4 regions of the Acidovorax sp. LjRoot194 genome follow, and region 2 is predicted to be linked to each of the others. Evidence: predicted binding sites of a transcription regulator. Region 2 holds the regulator's gene; each other region holds the start of a gene.

Region 1 (7,043 bases), 2.1 Mb from region 2:
GCGCACGCGCTGCACCGCGCTTGACCCACAGGCCCTTGAACCAGGGCTGCGCGAACCAGCGGCTGCGCAGGCGCTCGGACACCGCGTTCTCCCACACCGGCAGGTCGCCCACCACGCCCACCGCGTGCCGGTCTTCCGGGATGCGGGCCACGCCCTGGGCCACCAGCCACGCGGGCTGGGCGCGCAGGGGTGTGCCCAGCAGCGTGACATGGCCTTGCGCCACGGCGCGCACGCCGCACAGCACATCGGCCAGCGCCACCTGCCCGTTGCCCGACACGCCGGCAATGGCGACGATCTCGCCCGCATGCAAGGTGAGCGACACGTCCCGCAGCCGGTCGCGCCCGGTGGGCGCGGTGCTGACGCGGTCGAGCACGCACACCGGTGCGCCCACCTGGCGTGCGGGGCGGCGTTCGGCGGCCTCCACGGCATGCCCCACCATCCATTGCGCAAGCTGGCCCTGCGTGGTGCCTTGCGCTGGCGCCTCGGCCACCAGCTTGCCTTGGCGCAGCACGGCCACGCGGTGCGACACGCGCAGCACCTCGGCGAGCTTGTGGCTGATGAAAATGATCGACAGGCCCTGCGCCACCATCTGGGCCAGCGTGTCGAACAGCGCCTCGCTCTCCTGCGGCGTGAGCACCGCCGTGGGCTCGTCCAGGATCAGGATGCGCGCGCCGCGGTACAGCGCCTTCAAGATCTCCACCCGCTGGCGCTCGCCCACCGACAGGCTGCCCACCCGCGCATCGGGCTGCACCGGCAGCCCGAACTGCTGCGATACCGCCAGCAGCCTGGCCCGCGCCGCTGTGCGCCGCGAGAACGGCTGCCACAGCGGCTCGGTGCCCAGCAGCACGTTGTCCAGCACCGTGAGGTTGTCGGCCAGCGTGAAGTGCTGGTGCACCATGCCGATGCCCGCACCGAGCGACGCGCGCGGCTGGCCCGGCGGCAAGGGCTTGCCGAACACTTCGATATGCCCTTCGTCGGCCACGTAGTGCCCGAACAGGATGGACATCAGCGTGGACTTGCCCGCCCCGTTCTCGCCCAGCAGCGCCAGCACCTCGCCGCGCTGCAGCGTCAGGCTGATGCCGTCGTTGGCAACCAGCTTGCCAAAGCGCTTGGTGATGTTCTTCAGGTGCAGGACGGCGTCGGGCATGGTGTGTGCGATGGAGTGCGTTATTTGCAATGCCTGTTCAATGCGCGCCACTCCCTCTCCCCTCGCGGGAGAGGGCCGGGGAGAGGGGGGGCGGCCTCCGCACCAGCGCAGCGCCGGTCGCACGCGCCCCCTCTCCCCAACCCCTCTCCCGCGGGGGGAGAGGGGCTCCATGCGGCCAGCGCCCGCTGCGGGTTCATGGTGTCACTTCCAGCTGGCCAGAAACGCCTGCAGCACCTTGGCCGAGTTGGCCGCGGCCAGGTGCATGAAGGTGTCCATCTCGTTCTCGCCATCACCCCCGCCGGCCAGGTCGCTCAGTGAGCGGAAGGCGATGTAGGGCACGCCGTTGCTGTGCGCGACCATGGCGGTGGCGGCGGTTTCCATGTCCAGCACGTTGGCATCGAAGGTCTTGAACGCGTATTCGCGGAACGCCTTGTTGTCGACGAAGGCCTGGCCCGACACGCCGTTGCCGCCGACCACCATGCGGGGGCGATCCTTCAGGCACTTGTCGGCGTGGCAATGGTCCAGCGCGACGCTGGTGCCCAGGCTGCGCGCTACGGCCAGCATGCGGGGGTCGGCGGCAAACCAGAACTGCTTGGTCAGGGCGGGCTTCGCGGCGCTGCGTACCTCCACCGGGCGCGGGTGCATCATGCCGAAGGCGGGCAGGGTCAGCTCGCTTTTCATCCAGGCGGGGGCGCTGTACTGGCCGGGTTTGTCTTCGCGGGCCATAAGCCATTCCATGTACTGGCCCCACTGGGCAGGCACCGTCACGTCGCCGATGTGCAGGCCCGGGTTCACACCGCCCGCGATGCCGCTGAACACGATGTGGCTCACGTTGAAGCGGTCCAGCGCCAGCTGGGTGTTCATGGCCGCGTTGGTCATGCTGATGCCCGACAGAAACACCACCACGGGCTGGCCCGACAGGGTGCCGGTGGTGAACTCCACACCGTTGATGCGGTGCTTGGCGGCTTGCTGCACCTGGGGCAGCAGCACGGTGAGTTCGGGCTCGAAGGCCGAGATGACGGCGATGCGCGGTGTGGCATCGAGCTGCACCACCGCAGCCCCCGATGAACGAGTGGGTGCTGTGCTGCAGCCTGCCACCGCCGCGGCCAGGGTGGCCGCCGCCAGCAGGCGCAGCCCGTGCCGGGCGAGGGTGGTGCGAAGATGGGTGGAAGTGGTGGTGCTGCTGCTGGATGGGGGCATGGTCAGGTCCTGAAGAGGGCAGAGGTGCCGCAGCCTAGCGCAAGTGCGATGCGGTGCGGTGCCGGCAACACAGTGGAGGGCGGCCCGGCGCCATTGACGGCAACGGTGTGTGCACGGCCGGTGGGTGACGGTGGCGGGTGGTCCACCACCGTCACGGGCGCTGCACCGCTGGCCGCGCCCATCAATGCAACGCCGACGGCATTACTTCGATTACTTCGCCGTGGACTTGGGCTGGCTGTCGTCCACCTTCACGGTGAACTTGCCGGCCAGGATCTCGGCCTCCCGCGCCTTGACCTTGGCCACGATGTCAGCGGGCACCTTCTTCTCGAACGTGCCCAGCGGCGCGAGTTCAGAGCCCTTGTGCTTCATCATCGAAAACGGGCCGTAGTCCTCGGGCGTGAACTTGCCTTCCTTGACCAGCTTGAGCGCGCGGTCGATGCTGGGCTCCATGTGCCACAGGGCCGATGCCACCACGGTGTCGGGGTACTTGTCCTGCGTGTTGATCACGTTGCCGATGGCGAGCTTGCCCTTTTCCTTGGCCGCGTCGGACACGCCGAAGCGTTCGGCATAGAGCACGTCGGCGCCCTTGTCGATCATGGCAAACGTCGCTTCCTTGGCCTTCGGCGGGTCGAACCAGCTGTTGATGAAGCTCACGGTGAACTCGACCTTGGGGTTGGTCTCCTTCGCACCGGCCATGAAGGCGTGCATCAGGCGGTTCACCTCGGGGATGGGAAAGCCGCCCACCATGCCGATCTTGTTCGTCTTGGTCATGCCGCCCGCGACCATGCCCGACAGGTAGGCGGGCTCCTGGATGTAGTTGTCGAACACGCTGAAGTTGGGCGCCTGCGGCTTGCCGGACGAGCCCAGCAGGAAAGACGTCTTGGGGAAGTCCTTGGCCACCTTACGGGCGGCGGCCTCCACCGCAAAGGCCTCGCCCACGATGAGCTGGTTGCCGCCCGTGGCGTACTCGCGCATCACGCGCTCGTAGTCGGCGTTGGTGACGTTCTCGCTCGACTTGTATTCGATCTCGCCCCGCGCCTCGGCGGCCTTCAGCGCCTTGTGGATGCGGCTCACCCACTGCTGCTCGTAAGGCACCGTGTAGATCGCCGCGACCTTGAGCTTGGCCTGGGCCCCGGCCATCGAAGGCGCCAGGCCCAGGGCGGCCGAGAGGGCCATGGAGGTGCAGAGCAGGCGTCCGGTGAAGATGCGGCGAGTGGTCATGGCAACGCTTTCTTGGGTTGGGTGCAATAGGGCAGTGAACTTGGCTCCAAGCAATAAGCATGCACGACGTTGCAGTGGCCTGCAACCGGCGGAGCGCCGTGCCCGGCCACGGGGTCCTCCCCCAAGGCGTAGCGCAGCGCACGATGTTCGCTTGCCAAGCGAGCCATCACAGGGCGGGCGGCCGCGCGCTGGGCAGGGGCTCTTCCGTGGTGCGTGCCGATGCACTTTTATGTGCGACAGGCAACGCCACACGACGTGTTGTGCTGAATCAAAAGCCAAAAGTCGGTAATGTTCCGAATGCGACCGAGGCACCCTTTTGGGGTGTGTTCTTCTAGTTACAATTCGCCGCCCGCAAGCAGCGGGTCTATAAAACGAAGAGGGATTTCTTGTGAAAGCTTTGCTCGCAGCAGCGGCTGCCCTGTCGCTGGTAGGGTGTGCATCGGTCATGAACGACACCACGCACGGAGTGCGCGTAGACACCAAACAAAAGGGCGGCACCGTCGTGGTGGGCGCCGAGTGCGTGGCCACCAACGATTACGGCTCCACCACCTTCAAGTCGGGCACGATGCAGGCCCTGCGCCGCTCGTCCAAAGACATGACGATCGTGTGCACGCAGCCCGGCGAGGACGCCGCCAACGGGTCCCTGGTTTCCCGTCCCAATGGCGCTCTGGCCGGCAACATCATCCTGGGTGGCGTGATCGGCGCTGTCGTGGACCACAACCGCGGCACGGCCTACACGTACCCCACGTGGATCGAGATGGTGTTTGGCGAAACGCTGGTGTTCGACAGACAGCTGCAAAAAGGGGATACCGCTCTGGCGGGCGTGCCCGCCAACTCCCCAGCGGCCGTGGCCAAGGCACCTGGGAGGAGCAATGCGTCTTCAACCGAGTGCATGCAGCAGTTGCCTGGCGCTATTTGCTGACCCGACCGCCTTTGAGCCGTCTTCCGCCACGTACAAAGCCTCGCTGTTGCGAGGCTTTTTTACGGGTGCCCGTGGCGCCTACTTGGTGCCAAAGATCCGGTCGCCCGCATCGCCCAGGCCCGGCAGGATGTAGCCGTGGTCGTTCAGCTCGCGGTCGATGGCGGCGGTGAAGATCGGCACGTCGGGGTGGGCCTTCTGCAGCGTGGCCACGCCTTCGGGGGCGGCCAGCAGGCAGACGAACTTGATGGAGCGGGGGTTGAGCTTCTTCAGGCGGTCCACGCACGCGGCGGCCGAGTTGCCGGTGGCCAGCATGGGGTCGACGACGATGATGTCGCGCTCTTGCATCTCGGACGGCATCTTGAAGTAGTACTCCACGGGCTGCAGCGTGGCCGGGTCGCGGTACAGGCCGATGTGGCCCACGCGGGCGCCGGGCACCACGTTGAGCATGCCGTCCAGAAAGCCGTTGCCCGCGCGCAGGATGGACACCAGCACCAGCTTCTTGCCGTCGATGACCTTGCCGGTCATCGTCTCCAGCGGGGTTTCGATCTCGAAGTCCTGCAGCGGCATGTCGCGCGTGACCTCGTAGGCCATCAGCGTGGACAGCTCGCCCAGCAGGCGGCGAAAGCTGTTGGTGCTGGCGTCCTTGCGGCGCATGAGCGTGAGCTTGTGCTGGACCAGGGGGTGGGTGATGACGGTGACGTTGTTGTTGCTAGCGGTGCTCATGGCGCGGCCTCGGGTGTGCTGGGAAATGAATGAATGGCGGTGGGTGTATTTTCACCTCCATTCGCCGCGGGGCCGGGAAACCCGAGCGGCGGGGGCGCCCCTGCGGGGGGCCAGGGCGTGTGATGGCAAAGCTGCAGCGACGTGCACAGCCGTACAGAGCCGTACAGAGCCGTACAAAGCCACAGGCCCCGGCGCGCGGCCCGCTCAGTCCGCCAGAAACCGCGAGTACCGCGCCAGGTCCACGTTGCCGCCGCTCACGATGACGCCCACGCGCTCGCCGTGCAGCAGCTTGGCGCCGTCGTCCTCGCCGGAGAAGGCCTGCACGCCCGCGAAGGCGAGGGCGCCAGTGGGCTCGACGGTGAGCTTCATGCGCGCGGCGAAAAAACGCAGCGCTTCGATCAACTGCGCGTCGCTCACGGTGATGATGTCTTCGACATGGTCACGGATGATGGGGAAGGTCAGCGCGCCCAGTGACTGTGTCTGCGCCCCGTCGGCGATGGTTTGCGGGAGGTCGATGGTCACGATGTGCCCGGCGCGCAGCGACTGCTGGGCGTCGTTGGCGGTGGCGGGCTCGACGCCGATGACCTTGCACTGCGGCGCCAGCGCCTGCGCGGCCAGCAGGCTGCCCGAGAGCAGCCCGCCGCCGCCGAGGCAGACGAAGAGGTAGTCGAGGTCGGGCACCTCCTGCAGCAGCTCCAGCGCGGCGGTGCCCTGGCCCGCGATGACGTGCGGGTGGTCGAACGGCGGCACCAGCGTCATGCCGCGCTCGCGCGCGAGTTGGCGGCTGATGGCCTCGCGGTCTTCGGTGTGGCGGTTGTAGGTGACGACCTGGGCGCCGTGGTCGCGCGTGGCGGCCATCTTGGAGGTGGCAGCGTCTTCGGGCATGACGATGAGGGCGGGCATGTCGAGCAGCCGGGCCGACAGTGCGATGGCCTGCGCGTGATTGCCGGCCGAGAAGGTGAGCACGCCGCCCTCGCGCTGCGCATCGCTGAACTGGGCCAGCGCGTTGTACGCGCCGCGGAACTTGAAGGCGCCGGTGCGCTGCAGGTTCTCGCACTTGAAGAACAGCTTGGCGCCCAGGCGCTGGTCGATGGCCGTGCAGCGCATCACCGGCGTGTGGTGCGCGACGCCTGCGAGCCGCTGCGCGGCGGCGGCCACATCGTCGTAGGTGGGCAGGGGTAGGCTGGGCACGGTCATGGTGGCGTCCTCGCTGCGGGGCGCGGCCTGCCCCGGGTCGGCACATGATAGCCCTTGGTAGCGGTTTTGGGGTTAAAAATGACTGCTACCGCTTGATGGGTGGACGCTGGTAGCTATGAAATCGATAGTGATTGAATGGCCGGGGTAGGGCGGCGCTTCGGAGGGTGCGCCCAGGCTTCGACGGGCTCAGCCCGAACGGGTGGGGTGAGTGTTCCCAAGCTGTGGACCCGCAGAATTGGCGAAGCAGCCGGCCACTACGGCAGCCCAGCGGCTGCCCACTGCCCGCGCCATTACCCCTGTTCGCTGAACCGGATCAGCGGCGTTAGCGCCGGGAAGTCGCCCGCACGCTTTTGCTTCATGGCCGTGACGGACTCGCGCACGTGCTGGTTGCTCCAGATGGCGCCTTGCAGCCAGCCCATCTGGCGCAGGCTGTCTTCCACGCTGTGGTCGCGGGCGTAGTTCACGGCCTGCTTGGTGCCCCAGATGGCGACGGGGGGCTTGGTGGCGATCTCCTGCGCGCACTGCAGTGCGGCGGCGACCATGGCCTCGTGGGTGTCGAACACCTCGTTGACCAGCCCGTGGCCCAGGGCCTTGGCGGCGCTCAGGCGGCGGCCGGTGTAGGCCAGCTCCTTG
Region 2 (7,043 bases):
GACGCGGCCGAGTCGCAAAAGAACAAGAACTGGGACCCGAACTCGCCGCTGTACGGCAAGAACCCGGCCCGCCCCCCGGTGGCCGCGGCTTCTGCCCCCGCGTCGGCGCCCGCCGCCGCGGCGCCGGCGCCGGATGTGCGGGCTGCGGCCTCCGCACCCAAGCCGGCCGCCAGCAAGCCCGAGGCCGCCAAGGCCGAGAGCAAGCCCGGCGCCGACCCGCTGGGCGACCTGGCCGTGGCCAAGGCTGCTGCCAAGGGCAATGTGGACCCGTTTGACTACTTCGTGCAGGCCGGTGCCTTCCGCACCCAGGCCGATGCCGACGCCCAGCGCGCCAAGCTGGCCATGCTGGGCTGGGAAGCCCGGGTGAGCGAACGCGAGCAGAACGGCCGGCCGGTCTTCCGGGTGCGCGTGGGTCCGTTTGCCAAGCGCGACGACGCCGAGCAGCTCAAGGAAAAGCTGGACGGCACGGGCGTGGAGTCGGCCTTGGTGCGCGTGCAGCGTTGAACGGCGGGCCTGCGGACTGCGCGGGCTGAACTTTTTCCGGGGGCGCGGCTCCCATCCCCCAGACCTGAACTAGGAGAGTCTTTGTCATGAAACGCCGTGAGTTTTCTTTGTCCACTGCTTCGGCAGTCGCCGCCACCGCCCTGACGCTGCCCGTCGCCACGCCCGCGCTGGCCCAGGCCCGCCAGTTCAAGGAGGGCAAGGACTACAAGCGGCTGGACAAGCCCGTGACGCCCGACGCGCCCGCCGGCAAGGTCGATGTGATCGAGTTCTTCTGGTACAGCTGCCCCCACTGCAACGCGTTCGAACCCACGCTCGACGCCTGGGTCAAGGCCGCGCCCAAGGATTTGTCCATCCGCCGCGTGCCCGTGGCGTTCAACGCCAGCTTCGTGCCGCAGCAAAAGCTGTTCTACGCGCTGGAAGGCATGGGCAAGCTCGAAGCCCTGCACGCCAAGGTGTTCCGCGCCATCCATGTGGAGAAAGCCAAGCTCGCCAAGGACGACGAGATCCTGGCCTGGGTGACCCAGCAGGGCGTGGACGCCGCCAAGTTCAAGGAGGTCTACAGCTCCTTCACCGTGTCGAACCAGGTGCGCCGCGCATCGCAGCTGCAAGACGCTTACGGCGTCGAAGGCGTGCCCTCGATGGGCGTGGCCGGCAAGTACTACACCGACGGCACCATGGCCGGCAACATGCAGAACGTGCTGCAAGTGGTGGAGTTCCTGACCAAGCAGAAGTAAGCCCGAGCCGCCTGGGGCCCGGCATGCCCTGCGAAAAAGCCCGCTGATGCGGGCTTTTTTCATTGCCGTCCCGACCCGAGGAAGCGACTGCTTGGGGCCAGAGACCCCACGCGCGTGGAAGCGTGCGGGTCTTTTTCCATGGCGCATGCCGTGGGGTGGCTACAATGAACTGCAAGATTCGTGCCCTATGAAACACAGCATCCTCCCAACCCTCCTGCTCACGGCCCTGGCCTGCATTCATGGCGTTGCCCATGCTGAAAAGGCTGACCGCGCCAAACCCATGAACATCGAGGCCGACGCCCTGCGGCACGATGAGCTCAAGCAAACCAGCGTGTTCACCGGCCGCGTGGTCATGACCAAGGGGTCCATCATCCTGCGCGGTGCGCGGCTGGATGTGCGCCAGGACGCCGAGGGCTACCAGTACGGGGTGGTGACGGCCGAGGCGGGCAAGCGCGCGTTCTTTCGCCAAAAGCGCGACACCGTGCCCGGTGCGCCCGACGAGTTCATCGAGGGCGAGAGCGAGGTCATCGAGTACGACGGCAAGGCCGACAACGTGCGCTTCATCACCCGCGCCGAGCTGCGCCGCTACCGCGGTGCGGTGCTGAGCGACGAGATCACCGGCGCCGTCATCGTCTACAACAACCTGACCGACGTGTTCACCGTGGACGGCCAGCGCAAGCCGTCCACCAGCACCGCAGGCGACACCCCGGCCCCTGGCAGCCGCGTGCGCGCAGTGCTGGCGCCCAAGGACCCGCCACCGGGCGCCGCTGCACCTGCCGCGCCGTCGTCGGCCCCGGCGCTGCGCCCCAGCAACACCCTCGGCGGCGGCGCCAAGTGAGCGCGCAGCCTGTCCACTCCAGCGGACCCGCGGCTGCAGACCCACAGGTCGGCAGTCGGCTGGAGGTGCAGCACCTGGCCAAGTCGTACGGCAGCCGCAAGGTCGTCAAGGATGTGTCGCTCACCGTGCAAAAGGGCGAAGTCGTCGGGCTGCTCGGGCCCAACGGCGCGGGCAAGACGACCTCGTTCTACATGATCGTGGGCCTGGTGCGCAGCGATGCGGGCGACATCCGTATCGACGGCCAGTCGGTCGCCCACATGCCCATCCACCGCCGTTCGCGCCTGGGTTTGTCGTACCTGCCGCAGGAGGCGTCCATCTTCCGCAAGCTGTCGGTCGAGGAAAACGTGCGCGCCGTGCTGGAGCTGCAGCGCGGCGACAACGGCCAGCCGCTCCCGCGCGAGGCCATCGAAGAGCGCCTCACCGCCCTGCTGCAGGAGCTGCGGGTGGACCACCTGCGGGCCTCGCCCGCCATGGCCCTGTCCGGGGGCGAGCGCCGCCGGGTGGAGATCGCCCGCGCGCTGGCCACGCAGCCACGCTTCATCCTGCTGGATGAGCCCTTCGCCGGCATCGACCCCATCGCGGTGATCGAGATCCAGCGCATCATCGGCTTCCTCAAGGCGCGCGGCATCGGCGTGCTCATCACCGACCACAACGTGCGCGAGACGCTGGGCATCTGCGACCACGCGTTCATCATCAGCGACGGCCAAGTGCTGGCGCAGGGAACCCCTTCCGAGATCGTCGACAACGCCGAAGTGCGCCGGGTGTACCTGGGCGAACACTTCCGCATGTAGCAGACCGATGGACCGTACGTTCGACCCCCGCCTCTCCCTTTTGCCACCCCGCGGGGCGGCGTGCGCCGCGCGCCGTGCAGGCCGCAAGGCGGCTGCCCGATGAAGCCCGGCCTGTCACTGCGCGTTTCGCAGCACCTGGCGCTCACGCCGCAGCTGCAGCAGTCCATCCGGCTGCTGCAGTTGTCCACGCTGGAGCTGGGTCAGGAGGTCGAGCAGATGCTCGACGAAAACCCGTTTCTCGAGCGCAACGCAGAAGAAGCTCCGCGCGAAGAGTTCGGCCTGGAGGCGGCCGACGTTCCTGCCCAGCCCGACGAGTACAGCGCGGACGACACGCTGTATTCCAACGCACCCGGCGCCAGCACCGCCAGCACGTCCAGCGACACCGCGGCCGACGGCCCGCTGGGTGACTCCGAGCCGGGCAGCAGCGCCAGCGACGAGCCCGACTGGAGCGGCGACGGCACCGTCGAGGTCGCGCCGAACGACACCGAATGGGGCGGCGATGCGCCCGCCCGCAACCGCAACGATGCCGAAGGCGACGAGGCCGACGCCACCGAGCTGGCCCGCACGCACGAATCGCTCACCGCCTTTTTGCACCGCCAGGCGCTGTCGCTGCGCCTGTCCGAGGTGGACCGCGCGGCGCTGCGGTTCCTGATCGAATCGCTCAACGACGACGGCTACCTCGAAGACCCGCTCGAAGAGCTGGCCATCAGCCTGGCCGGCCCCGACGACCTGGAGCAGATCGAAGAGCTGGTGCACCGCTTCACGGTGGCGCAGCGCCTGTTGCAAAGCCTGGAGCCCGTGGGCGTGGGCGCGCGCGGGCTGGGCGAGTGCCTGACCCTGCAGCTCAAGGCCCTGGCCGCGGACGAAGACAGCGAGATCGACCCCGACACCGTGCAGACCGCGCTGCGCGTGTGCCAGCAGCCGCTGGAGATGCTGGCGCGCCGCGACATCCGCCGCCTGACGCAGCTGTGCGGCGACGGGGAGGAGCGCACCCGCGCCGCCATGGCCCTGATCGCCCGGCTGGAGCCGCGCCCGGGCCGCAAGTTTGTGGACGTGGAGCGCAACATCATCGTGCCCGACGTCATCGTGCGCAAAGCGGGCCGCGCCAACGGGCGCGACGGGCAGCACAATTTCATCGTCGCGCTCAACCCAGATGTGATGCCGCGCCTGCGCGTGCACGACATCTACGCCGGCGCACTGCGCGGCCACAAGGGCGGCGAAGGCCACCAGGGCATGCAGCAGCGCCTGCAGGAGGCGCGCTGGTTCATCAAGAACATCCAGCAGCGCTTCGACACCATCCTGCGCGTCTCGCGCGCCATCGTGGAGCGGCAAAAGAACTTCTTCACGCATGGCGAGCTGGCCATGCGCCCGCTGGTGCTGCGCGACATTGCCGACGAGCTGGGCCTGCACGAGTCCACCATCAGCCGCGTGACCACCGCCAAGTACATGGCCACGCCCATCGGCACCTACGAGCTCAAGTACTTCTTCGGCTCGGGCCTGGGCACCGAGACGGGCGGCAATGCGTCGAGCACCGCCGTGCGCGCGCTGATCAAGCAGTTCGTCGCGGCCGAGAGCCCCACCAAGCCGCTGTCGGACAGCCAGATCGCCGAGATGCTCAAGGAGCAGGGCATCGAGTGCGCACGCCGCACGGTGGCCAAGTACCGCGAAGCGCTCAAGATCGCGCCGGCCAATCTGCGCAAGGCGCTGTAGCTCTGTCAGCGCTGCAGGGCCTTCAGGACCTGCGATGGGCCGTGCGCCGGAGGATCGCCGCCCACCCACCGGCCCGCCAACTGCGGTGCGGTGGGGTGCGAGGCCAGGCTACTTGCGCTGGGACGCGAAAACGGCGTCGTAGGACTGTGCGCTGAAGCCTGACAACCGCTGGCCGTTGGTGAGCAGCACCGGCACACCCCGCCCGCCAATCTGTGCAAAGGCCGCCTTGCCCACCGGCGTATCGACGTCCAGCTCGCGGTAGGCAATGCCCTTTTGCGCCAGGTACGCCTTGGCGGCCTTGCAGTAGCCGCACCAGGTGGCCATGTAGAGCACGACGTCGCCACGGGGTGCTGCGGCGGGGGGCTCGGTCTTGGGGCTGCGGTCGGCCGCGCGGGGCTCTGCACCCGGCACCACGCTGACCGGCAGGTTGTCCAGCTTCATCGCCTTGTCCACACCCACGCCCGTTGGGGGCTTGTCGCTGTAGACGACCCGGCCGTCCGGGCCCACCGTTTTGTAGAGCGTCTGGGCGCCCGCCATCGGTGCCAGCACCAGCGCGGCCATTGCCAGCGTGGCGGCTACGGCCTGGCGGAAAAGGCCGGGGGAGGGGCTCCGGTAAAATCTCATGCCTGCGAGCATAAGAGACACCGGGCGTGCTGTCAGCAAGAAGCTGCCCGGATGTGCCGCACCGCCCCATGGCACCACCCGCCGTGGGCCGCAGGGCCTGTCGCTGCAGAAAATCCCCGGCACCCAGCGGCCCTGCGCAGTACCGCATGCACGCCGCCACCGCGGGTGCCCGCCCGTTGTCCTTGTTCCACGCTTCCACCTCCGCTCCACCCCCACCGCCCAGCCATGGCCCGCATCGTCTTCGACCTTCCCGCGCAGTTCGGTTTTTCCACCGAGATGCAGATCTACATCAGCCATGTGAACCAGGGCGGGCACCTGGACAACGCGCAGCTGCTGAGCCTGGTGTCCGAGGCGCGCGTGCGTTTCTTCCAGTCGCTGGGCTACCCGGAGGCCGACGTGGGCGGGCTGTCCATCGTGGTGGGCGACATCGTGGCGCAGTACAAGTCCGAGGGCTTTCATGGCGAGACCATGTGCGTGGAGATGGCGCCGGTGGATTTCAACCGCTATGGCTTCGACCTGGTGTTCCGCATGACCGAGAAGACCTCGGGGCGCGAGGTGGCCCGCGGCAAGATCGGCATCGTCTTCATCGGCCGCAGCGACCGCAAGGTCGCCACCATTCCAGAATCGATCCGCCAACTGCTGCTGCAGCGCGCACCCGCCGCACCCGCCGCACCGGATGCACCCGGCGCCCCCATGGCCTGAAGGCTTATCCTCTGCGCTGATATGAACCAACTCCAACTCTTTCTTCCTTGCGCCGCGGGCGTCGAGGGCTATCTGGCCGACGAGGTGCATGCCATCACCGGTCTCACGGGGCAGGACCTGCTGGTCGGCCGGGGCGGTGTGCTGCTGCGCGCCTCCTGGCGCGAGGCGCTGCTGCTGAACCTGCACAGCCGGCTGGCGCAGCGCGTGCTGGTGCAGCTGGCCCACCGCCCCTACCGGTCCGAGAACGACCTGTACGCCGCCGCGAGCGACGTCGCCTGGGAGATCTGGTTCACCACGCGCCAGACCTTCAAGGTCGAGGTCACGGCTCAGCACAGCCCGCTGCAGAGCCTGAACTTCGCGGGCCTGAAGGTCAAGGACGCGGTGGCCGATCGCTTTCGCGCCAAGAGCGGCGTGCGGCCCGACGTGAACACCCAGTGGCCCGACGTGCGCATCCACCTGCACCTGACCACCGACGAGGCCACGATCTACATCGACACCTCCGGCGAGCCGCTGTTCAAGCGCGGCTGGCGCGAGGACAAGGGCGATGCCCCGCTCAAGGAGACGCTGGCCGCCGCCATGATCGCCGCCAGCGGCTGGGACCCCCTGGGCGACAACCCCGTGCCGCTGTACGACCCCTGCTGCGGCAGCGGCACCATCGCCATCGAGGCCGCGCAGATCGCCTGCCGCATCCCGGCCGGCATGGTGCGGCGCTTTGCGTTCGAAAAACTGCTGCCGTTCCAGGGCCATGTGTGGTCTGCTATCAAATCAGAAGCTGAAAGCGCAATCCAGGCGAGCGCTGTGCCGATATTTGGCAGTGATGTCGCCTTCCGGATGGTCGACTTCGCGGTGCGCAACGCCGAGCGCGCTGGGGTGGCCGACGCGGTGCAGCTGCGCGGCGGCGACGCCCTGCAGCGCATGCCGCCCAGCGAACAGCCAGGCGTGATGCTGCTGAACCCGCCCTACGGCGAGCGGATTGCCGCCGCCGGTGCCGCGGGCCGCAACGCGGGCGAGCGTGCGGCCGACCGCGCCCAGGGCATGGCCGTGGGCCGGGAAGAGGCGCACACCGAGGACGGTGGCGAGTTCTTCAGCCAGCTGGCCACGCACTGGAAGAAGAACTACAGCGGCTGGACGGCCTGGATG
Region 3 (7,043 bases), 5.0 Mb from region 2:
CCCGCCTGGCCGGCGACATCGCCACCACCATCTTCCACCCCGTGGGCACCACCAAGATGGGCCGCGACGGCGACCCGATGGCCGTGCTGGACTCGCAGATGCGCGTGCGCGACCCGCGCAACGGCCCCGGCGCCGTGGTGGCCGGCCTGCGCGTGGTGGATGCGGGCGCCATGCCCACCATCACCAGCGGCAACACCAACTCTCCCACGCTGATGCTGGCGGAGAAGGCGGCGGAGTGGATCGTGAAAGCGCGGCAGGCCGCGCGCCAAGCGGCATGACGTGGGATGTGACTGGGGGCGTGACGGGGGCCTGATGCGGAAGTGATGCGGGGCGTGATGGGCGGCGGGTTCAAGCACTCCCCCATCCGTTCGGGTTGAGCTTGTCGAAGCCTGCGCCGCGCTTCGACGGGCTCAGCGTGAACGGTTCTTGGTTGTTTGGAGTCACTGGGCAGGGTCCCGGAACAAACCGCAGCGATCCCCTGCACCACCCGCCAATGCTCGCAGGCAGGCAGTCAATCAAGCGGGATCGGAGGTGAGCTGAGGTGACCACATCCGATGTGACTACCATCGCGCCCCATGTACTCCTCCACCTTCATCTTTGCCACCCGGCAGTTCGACGACACGTTCCACCGCCTGGACCAGGCGATTGCCACCGCCGCCCGCTCCATCGACGGCTACCTGGGCGAGGAAACGTGGGAGGACACGGCGCGGGGCCTCGTCTCCAACGTGTACTACTGGCAGTCGCTCGAGGCCCTGCAGGCAATCATCAGTCACCCCACCCACCTCGAAGCCAAGGCCGCGCAGGCGCAGTGGCTGAACGGCTACCAGGTGGTGGTGTCGCAGGGGCTGCGCACCTATGGCGACGACAAGCTCACAGGCCTGCTGCCCACTGCCGCCCTGTTTGCCGGCGGCGGCGCTCCCGCGCACTGAGCCATACCGGCGGCGGGACATCCGCTAGCGGATACCGCCCACATAGCGCGGCACCTCGGGAGCGGGCTCGGGCGCGGCAGGCGCACTGCGCTGGCGCATGGCCTGGGTCGCCACGTCCAGCAGGGGGCGGCGCGGCGCAGGCGGTGGCACCGCGTGCATGGCGTGGTCCAGCCGGTCGGCCCAGTCGGCCAGCTCGGGCACACCGTCTTCCAGCGCGCGCTGGCGCGCAAAGCGCACCACCTCGGCCGCATAGTCCACGTTCACGGCCATCCACTCGGTGTCCGTCACACGCCCCGTCTTGCGGCGCAGCAGCACGTGCAGGTGGGCGGCAATGGCCAGCTTGTCGGAATCAGGCATGGTCGCTCCTTGAGACATAGGGATCACAGTTCAGTGGAAGTAACGTCTGAAGGTGGCCCTGCCCACGGCCTTCGAGCCCGCACGCCCCAGGCGAGGGCCACCGTGGAACTGGCTTCGCCAGGCCACCGGTGGCGTCCCCCCCCAGGGGGAAGGCGCCGAAGGCGACTCAGGGGGAGCCATAGCTACCCCAACCGCTCACGGTGCTGCGCGATGTCCAGCCCCGTCTGCTCGCTCAGCTCGTCCACCCGCAGGCCCACCACAAAGTTGGTGATCCACAGCAGCACACCCGTGACCACCAAGCTGTAGGCCATCACGGCGCCCACACCGATGGCCTGGGTGAGCAGGCTGCCCGACACACCGCCCACGGTGGGGCTGGCCAGCACGCCGGTGAGCAGCGAGCCCACGATGCCGCCGATGCCATGCACGCCGAACACATCCAGCGAATCATCGGCACGCAGCAGGCGCTTGAGCCCCGTGGCGCCCCAGTAGCAGGCCAGGCCCGCCACCAACCCGATGACCACCGCCGAGCGCAGCGTGACAAAACCTGCGGCAGGCGTGATGGCCACCAGGCCCGCGATGAGGCCCGAGCACAGCCCCAGCAGCGACGGGCGGCCGCGCACGATCCACTCGCCCACCATCCACGACAGGGCGCCCGCGGCCGCCGCCAGGTGCGTGACCGCCATCGCCAGCCCCGCACGGCCATCGGCCGCCACGGCAGAGCCCGCGTTGAAGCCAAACCAGCCCACCCACAGCATGCCGGCGCCCGCCATGGTGAGCCCCAGGTTGTAGGGTTCGAACGGCTCGCGCCCGTAGCCGGTGCGCCGCCCCAGGTACCAGGCGCACACCAGGCCCGCGACGCCCGCGTTGACGTGCACCACCGAGCCCCCCGCAAAGTCGAGCGCGCCCATCTTTGCGAGCCAGCCGCCGGGCTCCCACACCCAGTGGGCCACGGGGGCGTAGACCAGCAGGGTCCACAGGCTGGTGAAGATGAGCAGCGCAGAAAACCGCATGCGCTCGACCAGCGCCCCCACCAGCAGCGCGGCGGTGATGATGGCGAAGGTGAGCTGGAACATGGCATAGACCGACTCGGGGATGTGCGGCGCCACATGGCTCACCGCGAGCTTGCCGCCCGCGAGATCGAAGTCCAGCCCGGCAAAGCCCGCCCGATCCCACCCGCCCAACCACGGGCTGCCCGGCGTGAAGGCCAGCGAATAGCCCGCCGCGAGCCACCACAGACTGACCAGCGCCGCGACGGCGACCACGCTGGCCATGGTGTTGAGCACGTTCTTCTTGCGCACCATGCCGGCATAGAACAGCGCCACGCCCGGCAGCGTCATCAGCAGGACCAGCGCGGTCGAGGTCATCATCCAACCGGTGTGCGCAGCGCTGATCGTGTCCTGGGCCACCAGCATGGGCCGCACGGGCGCAGGCACTGCGTCCGGCGGCGTGCCCTGCGCGAGCGCAGCCGCACACAGCCCCAAGGTCAAGACCACCCACGCCACAATCCGGTGCACAGTTCCCCGCATGAAGGCTCCTTATCGCAAATTGTTACAAGCAGGTTGCACGAGCCATGCCAGCAGAAAATGCCAGGGAGATGCAGGGGGTGCCCCAGCCCCATGCCCCGGAAAGGGGTCGGGAAACCCCCAATGCACCACAGGGGTGCGGCCGTTACAGTTGCGGCACTCGAGAGCGCGCTTCGGTGTGCCAAGCGAGGGGCCCGAGGAGACACTTTCTACCAATAAACATATTCAAAGCACCCAACGAGGTGCAGACCCTTTCCAGGCGCTGGCGATCCCAGCGCCTTTTTCTTGCCTGCTCGCAGCGTGTGCGGCCTCGCAGGGCGCACCGATGACTCCTGAATTGATAGCGCACCGGGTGCGACAATCCAGCGATGGAATGGATTTTTATCACCCTGGCCTCGCTGCTGGCAGGGTTTGTGGACGCGATCGTGGGCGGAGGGGGGCTGGTGATGGTGCCGGCGCTGTTCGCGGCTTTTCCGGCGGCGCCGCCGGCCACGCTGCTGGGCACCAACAAGGCCGCGTCGGTGTGGGGCACGGCCATGGCCACCTGGCAGTACAGCCGGCGCGTGCAGGTGCGGTGGCACGCCATGCTGCCCGCGGCCGCCGCGGGGTTCGCGGGCTCTTTCGCCGGCGCGTGGGCCGTGACGGTGATGTCGGCGGACTTTCTGCGCAAGCTGCTGCCGCTGGTGCTGCTGGGTGTGCTGGCCTACACCCTGGCCAAGAAGGAGCTGGGGCGGCACCACACGCCGCGCTACAGCGGCCGCACGGAGGTGGTGGCCGCCAGCCTGATCGGCGTGCTGATCGGTTTCTACGACGGGTTCTTCGGACCCGGCACCGGCAGCTTCTTCGTCTTTTTGTTCGTGCGGCTGCTGGGGTATGACTTCCTCAACGCATCGGCGTCGGCCAAACTGCTCAACTGCGCGACCAACTTTGCCGCCATCGCACTGTTCGCGGCCAAGGGCCACGTGTGGTGGCACTTCGCGGTGACGCTGGCGGTGGCCAACGTGGTGGGCAGCCTGCTGGGCACGCACCTGGCGCTCAAGCACGGCACGGGCTTCGTACGCGGCATCTTCATCGTGGTGGTGAGCACGCTGATCCTCAAGACCGGCTACGACGGGTTCTTGAGATGACCCCCTGAGTCGCCTTCGGCGCCTTCCCCCTGAAGGGGGACGCACCCCCTGGACCGGCGAAGCCGGATCCACGGGTGCACTCGCCTGCCGCGTGCCAGTATCAACACCCGTCGGCCGTAGCTTGCGCTTCAGGACCCCATCCAGTTCGGAGTCACCGCTCTAAACCTGTTGTGAATTGGCACACAACGGGGCTTTGAGGGTTGTCCGCAGGCCCAAGGAAAAAATTCGCATATTTATAATCGTTACCACTTGATGACGGCAGGCTTCGCATTTTGCGATGGCTGTGCGTCCGAACCACCAGCCTCCGGCCTGCTACCCGCATGCCGGATTTTTTGTACCTGAAATACCCCTGACAGGACCCCTCCCATGAAATTGTTCAAGGCTGTAGCCACCGCCCTCGCGCTTTGTGCCGCTTTCACTTCTGCCCAGGCCCGCACGCTGGAAGAGGTCAAGAAGGACGGCAAGATCCTGATTGCGACCGAGGGGCAGTTCGCTCCGTTCAATTTCTTCAACGGCACCACGCTGACGGGCTTCGAAGTGGAGACGGCCGAACTGGTGGCCAAGAAGATGGGTGTCACCATCCAGTGGAAGACCCTGGGCTTCGATGCCCTGCTGACCGGCCTGCGCCAGGACCGCTGGGACCTGGTGATCGCCTCGCACGGCATCACCGACGAGCGCGCAAAGGCCGTGACCTTCACCGACCCGCACTACTGCTCGGGCGGCATGATCATCGCCATGGACCCCGCCATCAAGAGCGCCAAGGACTTGGCGGGCAAGGTGGTGGCCGTGCAGACCGGCACCAGCTACCTCGAGAACGTGCAGAAGGTCTCTTCCATCAAGGAAATGAAGAACTTCCCCACCGACGTGGACGCCCGCAGCGCGCTGAACTCGCGCCGCGTGGACGCCTGGGTGACCGACCGCTTCGTGGCCAAGGCCGTGGCCGAGAAGAACCCCGGCGCGGGCTTCAAGCTGGGCGACATGCTGTTCATCGAGCGCATCGCCGCCGCCGTGGCCAAGGGCAACACCTCGCTGGCCGGCGGCTGGAACAAGGCCCTGGCCGAAGTCATGGCCGACGGCAGCTATGCCGCGCTGTCCAAGAAGTATTTCAACGAAGACGTCCGCTGCCAGTAAGCACGACCCGCTTGTAGCTACCGGGGTCTTTTTTCATGCTCACTGCCTTTTGGCCGCAGCGCTGGAGCCGCCAGCAGCGCAGCAACGCCACGCTCGTCTCGGCCGTCATCCTGATGGTGCTGGCGCTGTCTCTGCTGGGCACCTTGCTGTCCTTTTTGCCCGATCCCATCGGCCCCAACGCCCAGGCGTTCTCTGACGGCGCGCGCACCACCCTGTGGCTCACGCTGATCAGCGGCAGCGTGGGGCTGGTGCTGGGCACCGCCGCGGCACTCGCCCGCACATCGCGCTTTGCAGCGGTGCGCTGGGTCGCGAGCTTCTACATCTGGGTCATCCGCGGCACGCCGCTCTTGGTGCAGATTCTGTTCGTGTACTTCGCGCTGCCGGTGCTGGTGCCGGGCCTGAACCTGCCCGACTTCGCGGCCGCCGTGCTGGCGCTGGGCCTGAACGTGGGTGCCTACAACGCCGAGGCCATCCGTGCCGGCCTGCTGGCCGTGCCGCGCGGCCAGACCGAGGCAGCCAAGGCCCTGGGACTGGGGCGGATGCACGTGTTCATGGACGTGGTGTTTCCGCAGGCGTTCAAGATCTCGCTGCCGCCGCTGGTGAGCAACTTCGTGGCGCTGCTCAAGGACTCGTCGCTGGCCTACGCCATCGGCGTGGTGGAGCTGACCAATGTGGGCAATCGCATCCAGTCGGCCACGTTCCAGCCCATTGCCACGCTGTCCACGGTGGCCATCACCTACCTGCTGCTGACCACCCTGGTCACGCAGATCTCGAACGCGGTGGAATACCGCTTCGACGTGGAAGGCCGCAATCAATGACGGGCGCGTCCAAACCCTTCATCGTGGTGGACCGGGTCTGCAAGTCGTTCGGCGCCCACCAGGTGCTGCGGGATGTGTCGACCGTGTTCAACACCGGCGAGGTCACCGTGATCATCGGTGCGTCGGGCTCCGGCAAGAGCACGCTGCTGCGCGCCATCAACCGGCTCGAGCCGCACGACTCCGGCCTCATCACCATCGGCGGCGAAGAAGTCACCGACGATTTGGCCACGCTGCAAAAGCAGCGTAGCGAGGTCGGCATGGTGTTCCAGCAGTTCAACCTGTTCGGCCACATGAGCGTGCTGGACAACGTGACGCTGGCCCCCCGCCGCATCCGCCGCACGCCGCGTGCGCAGGCCAACGAGCAGGCCATGGCCCTGCTGCGCCGCGTGGGCATGCAGGACCACGCGCACAAGTACCCCTGGCAACTGTCGGGCGGCCAGCAGCAGCGCGTGGCCATTGCGCGCGCGCTGGCCATGCAGCCCCAGGTGATGCTGTTCGACGAGCCCACTTCGGCCCTGGACCCGGAGATGGTGCAGGAGGTGCTCGACGTGATGCGCGAGCTCGCCCGTGGCGGCATGACCATGATCGTGGTGACCCACGAGATGGGCTTTGCCCGCGAGGTGGCCGACCGCGTGATGTTCTTCGACCAGGGCCGCATCGCGCACGACGCACCTCCCAGCGAATTTTTTACCAACCCCGCCAACGACCGCATCCGAGCCTTCATCGGACGCATGGGCGCCTGAGATCCAGGTGCTCTGCGACAACCACCACAAGCCCCTACCGGAGTGACCATGAAACTGAACCACACGTTCCTCGCCCTGCTGGCCGCCGGCCTGTGCAGCCTGCCACCCGCAGCGTTTGCGCAAACGCCCAAGGATTTCGAAGAGATGCGCAATGAGCTCAAGGCGCTGCGTGCCGAGCTCAACCAGCTCAAGGCCCAGCAGGCCCAGGCACCGGCTGCAGCGCCCGCTGGCGCGTCGGCATCGGCCTGGAACGACCGCATCGACGCGGTCGAGCTCAAGCAAAAGGACGCCGTGGTGCTGGGCGACATTCCGGGCAGCTTCCGCCTGCCGGGCAGCGAGACATCGATCCGCATCTACGGTTTTGCAGAAGCCAACATGGTCAAGGACTTCAAGGGCACCGCACCCGGCGACACCT
Region 4 (7,043 bases), 3.2 Mb from region 2:
TGGATCTTGCGCGTGATGGTGTTGCGCCCGATGCCCAGGCGCTGCGCGGCTTCCATGCGGCGTCCGTGCGTCGCGGTCAATGCCGTACGGATCAGACGCGATTCAAAGCGACGTGTGAGAGCGTCCCACACCTCGGGCTGACCACCAGCGAGCAGCCTTTGCGCCTCGGTCTCCAGCGCCTGCTCCCAGGTGTTGACTGCGCCTGCACCCGGAGCGCCGCCCACAGCGGCGGTCGCAACTCCGGCAGACGAAGGCGCACCGCCATCCACGGCCCCGGACCACGCTGCCGTCGAATTTGCGTTGGCGCCGTAGCCTGCTGTGGTCCCGGTCGAGGCGGCGCCAGAGGGCACCGGCGGATGCAGACCACCGACCCGCTCGCCGGGCGCTGCGGATGCAGCGTTTGCCGCGTAAACAGACCCCGCAGCGGCAGATGCTGGCGCCTGCTGGGCTCCGGCCAAGTCGCCAGTGGCCCCTGCGCGCTGCGCTGAGGGGTTCACAGGGGCCTCCAGCACCTCGGGCGGCAGGTCCTGCTGCGAAATGACCTGGGCAGGCGCCATCACCGTGAGCCAATGGCAGATGTTCTCCAGTTGCCGCACGTTGCCCGGAAACGCGAACTGCTCCAGCCGCGCGATGGCAGAGTCGGCAATGCGCTTGGGCTCCACGCCCAGCTGCCGCGCGCTTTGCTGCAGGAAGTGGCGCGTGAGCACGGGCACGTCTTCGTGCCGCTCGCGCAGCGCGGGCAGCCGCAGTCGGATGACGTTGAGGCGGTGGAACAAGTCCTCGCGGAAGCCGCCTTCCTTGACGCGTTTTTCCAGGTCCTGGTGGGTAGCCGCGATCACGCGCACATGGGCCTTGACGGCCGCATGGCCGCCCACGCGGTAGAACTGGCCGTCAGACAGCACACGCAAAAGGCGCGTCTGCAGGTCGAACGGCATGTCGCCGATTTCATCCAGGAACAGCGTGCCGCCTTCGGCTTGCTCGAAGCGGCCGCGCCGCTGCGTCTGCGCGCCGGTGAAGGCGCCGCGCTCGTGGCCGAAGAGTTCGGACTCCAGCAGGTCCTTGGGGATCGCGGCGGTGTTGATGGCGACAAACGGGCCGTCGGCCACCGGTGAATGCTTGTGCAGCGCACGGGCCACCAGCTCCTTGCCCGAGCCCGATTCGCCGGTGATGAGCACCGTGACCTGGCTTTGGCTCAAGCGGCCGATGGCACGGAACACATCCTGCATGGCGGGCGCCTGGCCCAGCATTTCGGGGGTCTCGGCCTGGCGCTCTTCGATGACCTCTTCGCGTTGGCTTTCTTCCACCGCACGGCGGATCAGTTCCACCGCCTTGGGCAGGTCGAAAGGCTTAGGCAGGTATTCGAATGCTCCGCGCTGGAAGGCCGACACGGCGCTGTCCAGATCGGAGTACGCCGTCATGATGATGACGGGCAGGCCAGGCTGCAGTTCGCGCACTTTCTCCAGCAGCTGCAGGCCCGAACCGCCGGGCATCCGGATGTCGCTCACCAGCACCTGGGGGCCTTGCCGGGCCGGGTCGCCAGCGGTGATGTCGGCCAGCGCGTCGAGCACTTCGCGGGGGTGGGTGAAGCTGCGCGTGGGCAGGTTCTCGCGGGCCAGCGCCTTTTCGAGCACGAAGCGGATCGAAGGGTCGTCGTCTACTAACCAGATCGGCTTCATATCTTTTTCTTACCTTCCCTGTGGTTGCGTGTCAGGGACCTCAGGGCAAGGGGATCAGGATGCGGAAGTCGGTGCGACCCGGTACGCTGTCGCATTCAATCAACCCGTGGTGCCGCTGTACAAAGGTTTGTGCCAGCGTGAGCCCCAGCCCCGATCCGCCGTCCCGACCCGATACGAGGGGATAGAAAATCCGCTCCTTGATCGCGTCGGGTACGCCCGGTCCGTTGTCGATGACATGCAATTCCAGTGCCAGCCGATATCGCTGGCGACCAAACGTTACTTGTCGTGCCACCCGGGTGCGCAGCGTGATGACCGCGTCGCCCGCGGCGATGCGCTCAGTCAGGGCCTGGGCGCCGTTCTGCACGATGTTCAGCAGGGCCTGGATCAGCTGCGCCCGGTCGCCGCGGAACTCTGGGATGGAGGTGTCGTAGTCGCGCACGACCTTCAGGCCCTGCGGGTACTCCACGAGCACGAGGGAGCGCACTCGCTCGCACACTTCATGGATGTTGACATCGCCCACCAGATGGGGGTGGCGGTGCGGCGCCAGCAGCCGGTCTACCAGGCTTTGCAGGCGGTCCGCCTCGTGGATGATGACCTGGGTGTATTCGGTGAGCTCGCGGCTTTCGAGCTCCATCTCCAGCAACTGGGCGGCACCACGGATGCCGCCCAACGGGTTCTTGATCTCGTGCGCCAGGTTGCGGATGAGTTCCTTGTTGGCCTGGGCCTGGTCGAGCAGGCGCTCTTCGCGGTCCTGGCGGGCCTGCTGCTCCAGCGGCCACAGTTCCACCAGAATCTCGCCGACCTGCTCGGCGTCGGCCACGCTCACATGCACGGGCACAGGGTCCTGGTGCACGCGCTTGAGGCCGGCCTCGTAGCGCAGCGCGGCAAAGTCCTTGCCACGGGCGCCCGCCAGGGCGGTCTGCAGCAGCGCGGGGTCGGTGAAGAAGGTGGAGAAATCCGCGTTCTCCAAGGTCCGGCGCGACAGGCCGAGGGTGTTTTCCAGCGCGGCGTTGGCGAACTGCACCGCACCGTCGGCCCGCAGCACGGCCACCAGGGTGGACATCAGGTCCAGAGAATGAAAACGCCCCGTGTCGGTGGACGGGGCATCGGTGGGGTGCTGGGAATTCACGCGCTTGTAAAGACTACGGGTTGGTGGCGGTTTGGGCGGGGTTGCGGTGAGCGAGTCAGTTGGCGGCAGCAGGCAGGCGCGCGATCTCGCGCTTGATGCCGGCGATGTCGCTTTCGCTGCGGGTGATGTTGGCCTTCAGCTCTGCGGTGCGCTCGATGTAGCGCTGCGGGTTGCGCAGGTCGAGCGCATTGCGCTCGGGCGCGCCACCGTTGTATTCCTTCACCAGATCGGCGTGGCGGGTCTCGGCCTTGCGCAGCTCTGATTCGAGAATGGCGCGCGCATCGGAATCACGGGCCTTCTGGTCGTTGGTGTTCACGCGCGGCGCAGACGGTGGCGAAGCCGAGGTGGCGCCACCGCCGCCTGTTGAAGGGGCCGCAGCTGCAGGGGCCGCAGCGCCCGCTGGGCGGTTGCCCTGCACCACGGTCACGTTGCCGCCTTCCACCAGCTTGCAGCCGCGCTCCTTGGCTTGCTGGGCGTTGTTGGTGTATTCGTTGCCACAGCGGTAGATGCGGTCTTGCGCCCAGGCGGCCGGAGCCACCGCAGCGATCAATAACAGGGAGATGAGCGTTTTCTTCATTCGGTTTCCTCGCACTGCCATGCAGGGGGTGCGGTGGAGTATCCACCAATCACCGTGCATCGCCAATCCAACACCAGCAGACCCCCACGGGGCTTTGTACAAGGATGCAACGGCCCAGCCACTGGTTCCGTTTCAGGCCGTCAAAAGCTAGCGCGCCATGAAAAAAGGCGGCTTGCGCCGCCTTTTGGGAAGTAAGAGCCTGCAGGCAGGCAATTACAGCGAGTAGTACATGTCGTATTCGACAGGGTGAGGTGCCATGCGGAAACGCGTGACTTCCTGCATCTTGAGGTCGATGTAGGCATCCAGCATGGAATCGGAGAACACGCCACCCTTGGTCAGGAAGCCGCGGTCCTTGTCCAGATACTCCAGCGCCTGGTCCAGGCTGTGGCACACGGTGGGCACCAGCTTGTCTTCTTCGGGCGGCAGATGGTACAGGTCCTTCGTGGCGGCTTCGCCGGGATGGATCTTGTTCTCCACGCCGTCCAGGCCGGCCATCATCAGCGCCGAGAAGCACAGGTAGGGGTTGGCCGATGGATCGGGGAAACGCGCTTCGATGCGGCGGCCCTTGGGGTTGGCCACGTAAGGAATGCGGATCGAGGCCGAGCGGTTGCGGGCCGAGTAGGCCAGCTTCACAGGGGCTTCGAAGCCGGGCACCAGGCGCTTGTACGAGTTGGTACCAGGGTTGGTGATGGCGTTCAGGGCACGTGCGTGCTTGATGATGCCGCCGATGTAGTACAGAGCGAAGTCCGACAGGCCGGCATAGCCGTCGCCTGCGAACAGGTTCTTGCCGTCCTTCCAGATGGACTGGTGCACGTGCATGCCGGAGCCGTTGTCGCCAGCGTAGGGCTTGGGCATGAAGGTGGCGGTCTTGCCGTAGGCGTTGGCCACGTTCCAGACCACGTACTTCAGGACCTGCGTCCAGTCGGCGCGCTCGACCAGCGTGCTGAACTTGGTGCCGATTTCGTTCTGGCCAGCGCCTGCCACTTCGTGGTGGAACACTTCGACCGGGATGCCCAGGGATTCGAGGATCAGGGACATTTCAGCGCGCATGTCTTGCGTGCTGTCGACGGGAGGCACTGGGAAGTAGCCGCCCTTGACCGTGGGACGGTGGCCGCGGTTGCCGCCTTCGAGCTTGGCACCCGAATTCCAGGGGGCTTCGTACTCTTCGATCTCGAACATGACCTTGCCGGGTTCGTTGGACCAACGCACGCCGTCGAAGATGAAGAATTCTGGCTCTGGGCCGAAGAAAGCGGTGTCGCCCAGGCCGGAGGCCTTCAGGTAGGCTTCAGCGCGTTTGGCGATGGAGCGTGGATCGCGGTCGTATGCCTTGCCGTCGCCGGGCTCGATCACGTCGCACTGCAGGAACAGCGTGGTTTCTTCGAAGAACGGGTCGATGTTGGCCGTGTTCGGGTCGGGCATCAGTTGCATGTCCGAAGCTTCGATGCCCTTCCAGCCAGCCACCGAGGAGCCGTCGAATGCGTGGCCGGACGTGAACTTGTCTTCATCAAAGTGGGAAACAGGCACGGTCACGTGCTGTTCCTTGCCACGGGTATCGGTAAAACGGAAGTCAACGAACTTGACTTCGTTTTCCTTCACCATCTTTATCACGTCTGCAACGGTCTTGGCCATCAGGTTCTCCTGGGTAAAGCGCTTGTTGAAAAAAGGATTTTGCGTAAACAAAAGCAGTTTGCGTGCCAGCTGGGTGCAGCCGCCGCACTATGAAGGAGCGCCACGGACTACAGACCATGGGCGCACACATCGGATTGCACCAATAAGGTGCGAATCACTATTTATCTTTGTGCCTCAAAGATTGCGCACCAATTCAGGGCCGCATTGCGCACCAAATTCGTGCAGACCCTGCTGGAGGTCTTCCCACGCCGCTGGGACCAGCGGCGCGGGCCCTTTGACGCCCAACTCGATATGCCGCCCGTATTGTGGATGATCCACGCTGGGCAAACTGAACACGCGGACTCCCGCATGCAATTTTTCGATGCGCTCCATTAAAGGGGTCAAAGCAGCCTCCATGGCGCCGTACACCACCACGGACTGCTCGGTCTGCGGCGTGCGGTTGAAATGTGCTGCGTAATGCTGGTCCAGCACCGCCTCGATCATGGGCCAGGCCATGACGGGAAACCCCGGCACAAAGTGCACGGTCCCGCCCCCTGCCCCTTCGCAGGTGAAGCCGGGGATCTTGTTGTACGGGTTGGCGATGATGCTTGCCCCCGCGGGGAAGGTGCCCATGTTGAGCCGGTGGAGGTTGTCCGGGCGATCGGCCTCGTACGGCACGCCCTGCTCCCGCGCCACATCCTGCATGCGCTCGCGGATCAAGGCTTCTGCCTCGGGGTGCAGCGCCAGGTCGCGTCCCAAGGCACGCGCAGCGCACTGCCGGGTGTGATCGTCCGGCGTGGCACCGATGCCACCGCACGAAAACACGACGTCGCCCGAGGCAAACGCGCGCTGCAGCGTGGCGGTGATGCGGTCCGGGCTGTCGCCCACATAGTCAGCATACGACAGGGCCAGCCCGCGGGCGGCCAAAAGCTCGATGACCTTGGGCATGTGCTTGTCGGCGCGCTTGCCGGACAGGATTTCGTCGCCGACGATGATGAGGCCGAACTGGGGGGTCGTCATGGTGCAGGGGTTCCGTGGGCTGATGGTTCTGGCGCGGGCAGCGCGGCGGGGGCTGGCGGTGCTGTAGGCACCGCCACAGGGGCGTCGACGCCCGGTGGCACAACGTCCGGCGCACCGCGGGGAGTCAGTGTCGTGCCGGCGGGCGGCGCGTGGGCCAATGCAGCATTTTCTGCGCGCAATTGCTCCAGTGCAGCCAGCCCATAGTGGGCGAACCACAGCGACGAGAAGGCGAATACCAGGGTATAGATCCAGATGGCCAGCGGTACGAGCACGACAAATGCAGCGGCGAACACCACGCCTGAGGCCCACACGATGCTGGGTGCAGCGCCCAGGTAGCCGGTCAAGATACCGATGCCCAGCAAACTGCTGCGGTGGCGCCGAAATATCTCCTGGCGCTCTTCTTTGCTGGCGTGGTCGGCCAGTGCATCGAACACCATGACCCGGTACGTGAGCCAGCCCCAGATCAGCGGCGGAAGAATCAGCACCAGAGGCGGCACCAGCCACAGGGGCACCGACACCACCAGCGCGATCAACGCCAGCGCGGTCGAACCGAGCGACCACGCCACGCTGGCGATGAAGGAGCCGCCCTTCTTGCGTTCGAGGTTGGGAAACCGCCGATCAGCCACCAGGCTCACCAGGGCCGGCGTCATCAGCACCGCCACCAGCAGCAGTGACAGCACCACGAGCACAGGCGCCACTGCCAAAATCACCATCAGAGGCGCCACCACCGAGGCCACATCCCCCAGACCCCAGCCTTGCAGCCAGTTCCAGAAGGTGGCCAGCACTGTGGACGCGTCAAGAATGCCGCGCATGCCCTGCACTGCGGCGTCCCAGTACAGATAGCCCAGGCCCAGCGCGAGGCCCAGCATCACCAACAGCGGCAGTACCGACAGCGCCATCACCCGCGGGCGCAGGCAATAGGCCGCTGCGCGCCAGAAAGAATCAAGCAGTAGTCCCATGTCGGCGAGCATACCTTCTGAGGGTGGCACGGCCCGTCAGGCGCGCCCGATGAGCCGGAGCACGCCCCGCCACT

Evidence for each region. The regulator sigma-54, encoded in region 2, starts transcription at its own class of promoters, with help from an activator protein. The targets are predictions, from matches to a motif close to TGGCANGNAANCTGCTTT.
Region 1: the regulator sigma-54 is predicted to act here: its motif matches at 3,616-3,633, upstream of ACSQ3N_RS14780 (BMP family protein).
Region 3: the regulator sigma-54 is predicted to act here: its motif matches at 2,845-2,862, upstream of ACSQ3N_RS01910 (ammonium transporter).
Region 4: the regulator sigma-54 is predicted to act here: its motif matches at 5,062-5,079, upstream of glnA (type I glutamate--ammonia ligase).

The regions. Positions count from the first base shown of each region.
Region 1 covers NZ_CAXUQB020000001.1:3,287,300-3,294,342, reverse strand. Annotated here, with positions in the region: gene ACSQ3N_RS14790 (ABC transporter ATP-binding protein) at 1-1,147, opposite strand, end outside; gene ACSQ3N_RS14785 (5'-methylthioadenosine/S-adenosylhomocysteine nucleosidase) at 1,349-2,347, opposite strand; gene ACSQ3N_RS14780 (BMP family protein) at 2,558-3,568, opposite strand; gene ACSQ3N_RS14775 (hypothetical protein) at 3,957-4,490, shown strand; gene upp (uracil phosphoribosyltransferase) at 4,569-5,213, opposite strand; gene ACSQ3N_RS14765 (threo-3-hydroxy-L-aspartate ammonia-lyase) at 5,418-6,410, opposite strand; gene ACSQ3N_RS14760 (enoyl-CoA hydratase-related protein) at 6,701-7,043, opposite strand, start outside.
Region 2 covers NZ_CAXUQB020000001.1:5,359,868-5,366,910, reverse strand. Annotated here, with positions in the region: gene ACSQ3N_RS24320 (SPOR domain-containing protein) at 1-504, shown strand, start outside; gene ACSQ3N_RS24315 (thiol:disulfide interchange protein DsbA/DsbL) at 591-1,238, shown strand; gene lptA (lipopolysaccharide transport periplasmic protein LptA) at 1,426-2,076, shown strand; gene lptB (LPS export ABC transporter ATP-binding protein) at 2,073-2,867, shown strand; gene ACSQ3N_RS24300 (RNA polymerase factor sigma-54) at 2,967-4,577, shown strand; gene ACSQ3N_RS24295 (glutaredoxin domain-containing protein) at 4,686-5,201, opposite strand; gene ACSQ3N_RS24290 (acyl-CoA thioesterase) at 5,427-5,903, shown strand; gene ACSQ3N_RS24285 (THUMP domain-containing class I SAM-dependent RNA methyltransferase) at 5,925-7,043, shown strand, end outside.
Region 3 covers NZ_CAXUQB020000001.1:405,577-412,619, reverse strand. Annotated here, with positions in the region: gene ACSQ3N_RS01925 (GMC family oxidoreductase) at 1-278, shown strand, start outside; gene ACSQ3N_RS01920 (antibiotic biosynthesis monooxygenase family protein) at 576-929, shown strand; gene ACSQ3N_RS01915 (hypothetical protein) at 954-1,286, opposite strand; gene ACSQ3N_RS01910 (ammonium transporter) at 1,469-2,812, opposite strand; gene ACSQ3N_RS01905 (sulfite exporter TauE/SafE family protein) at 3,178-3,936, shown strand; gene ACSQ3N_RS01900 (ABC transporter substrate-binding protein) at 4,303-5,067, shown strand; gene ACSQ3N_RS01895 (amino acid ABC transporter permease) at 5,103-5,885, shown strand; gene ACSQ3N_RS01890 (amino acid ABC transporter ATP-binding protein) at 5,882-6,628, shown strand; gene ACSQ3N_RS01885 (DcaP family trimeric outer membrane transporter) at 6,677-7,043, shown strand, end outside.
Region 4 covers NZ_CAXUQB020000001.1:2,128,875-2,135,917, reverse strand. Annotated here, with positions in the region: gene ntrC (nitrogen regulation protein NR(I)) at 1-1,676, opposite strand, end outside; gene glnL (nitrogen regulation protein NR(II)) at 1,717-2,739, opposite strand; gene ACSQ3N_RS09660 (hypothetical protein) at 2,861-3,382, opposite strand; gene glnA (type I glutamate--ammonia ligase) at 3,596-5,011, opposite strand; gene ACSQ3N_RS09650 (competence/damage-inducible protein A) at 5,186-6,010, opposite strand; gene ACSQ3N_RS09645 (EI24 domain-containing protein) at 6,007-6,969, opposite strand; gene ACSQ3N_RS09640 (sterol desaturase family protein) at 7,006-7,043, opposite strand, start outside.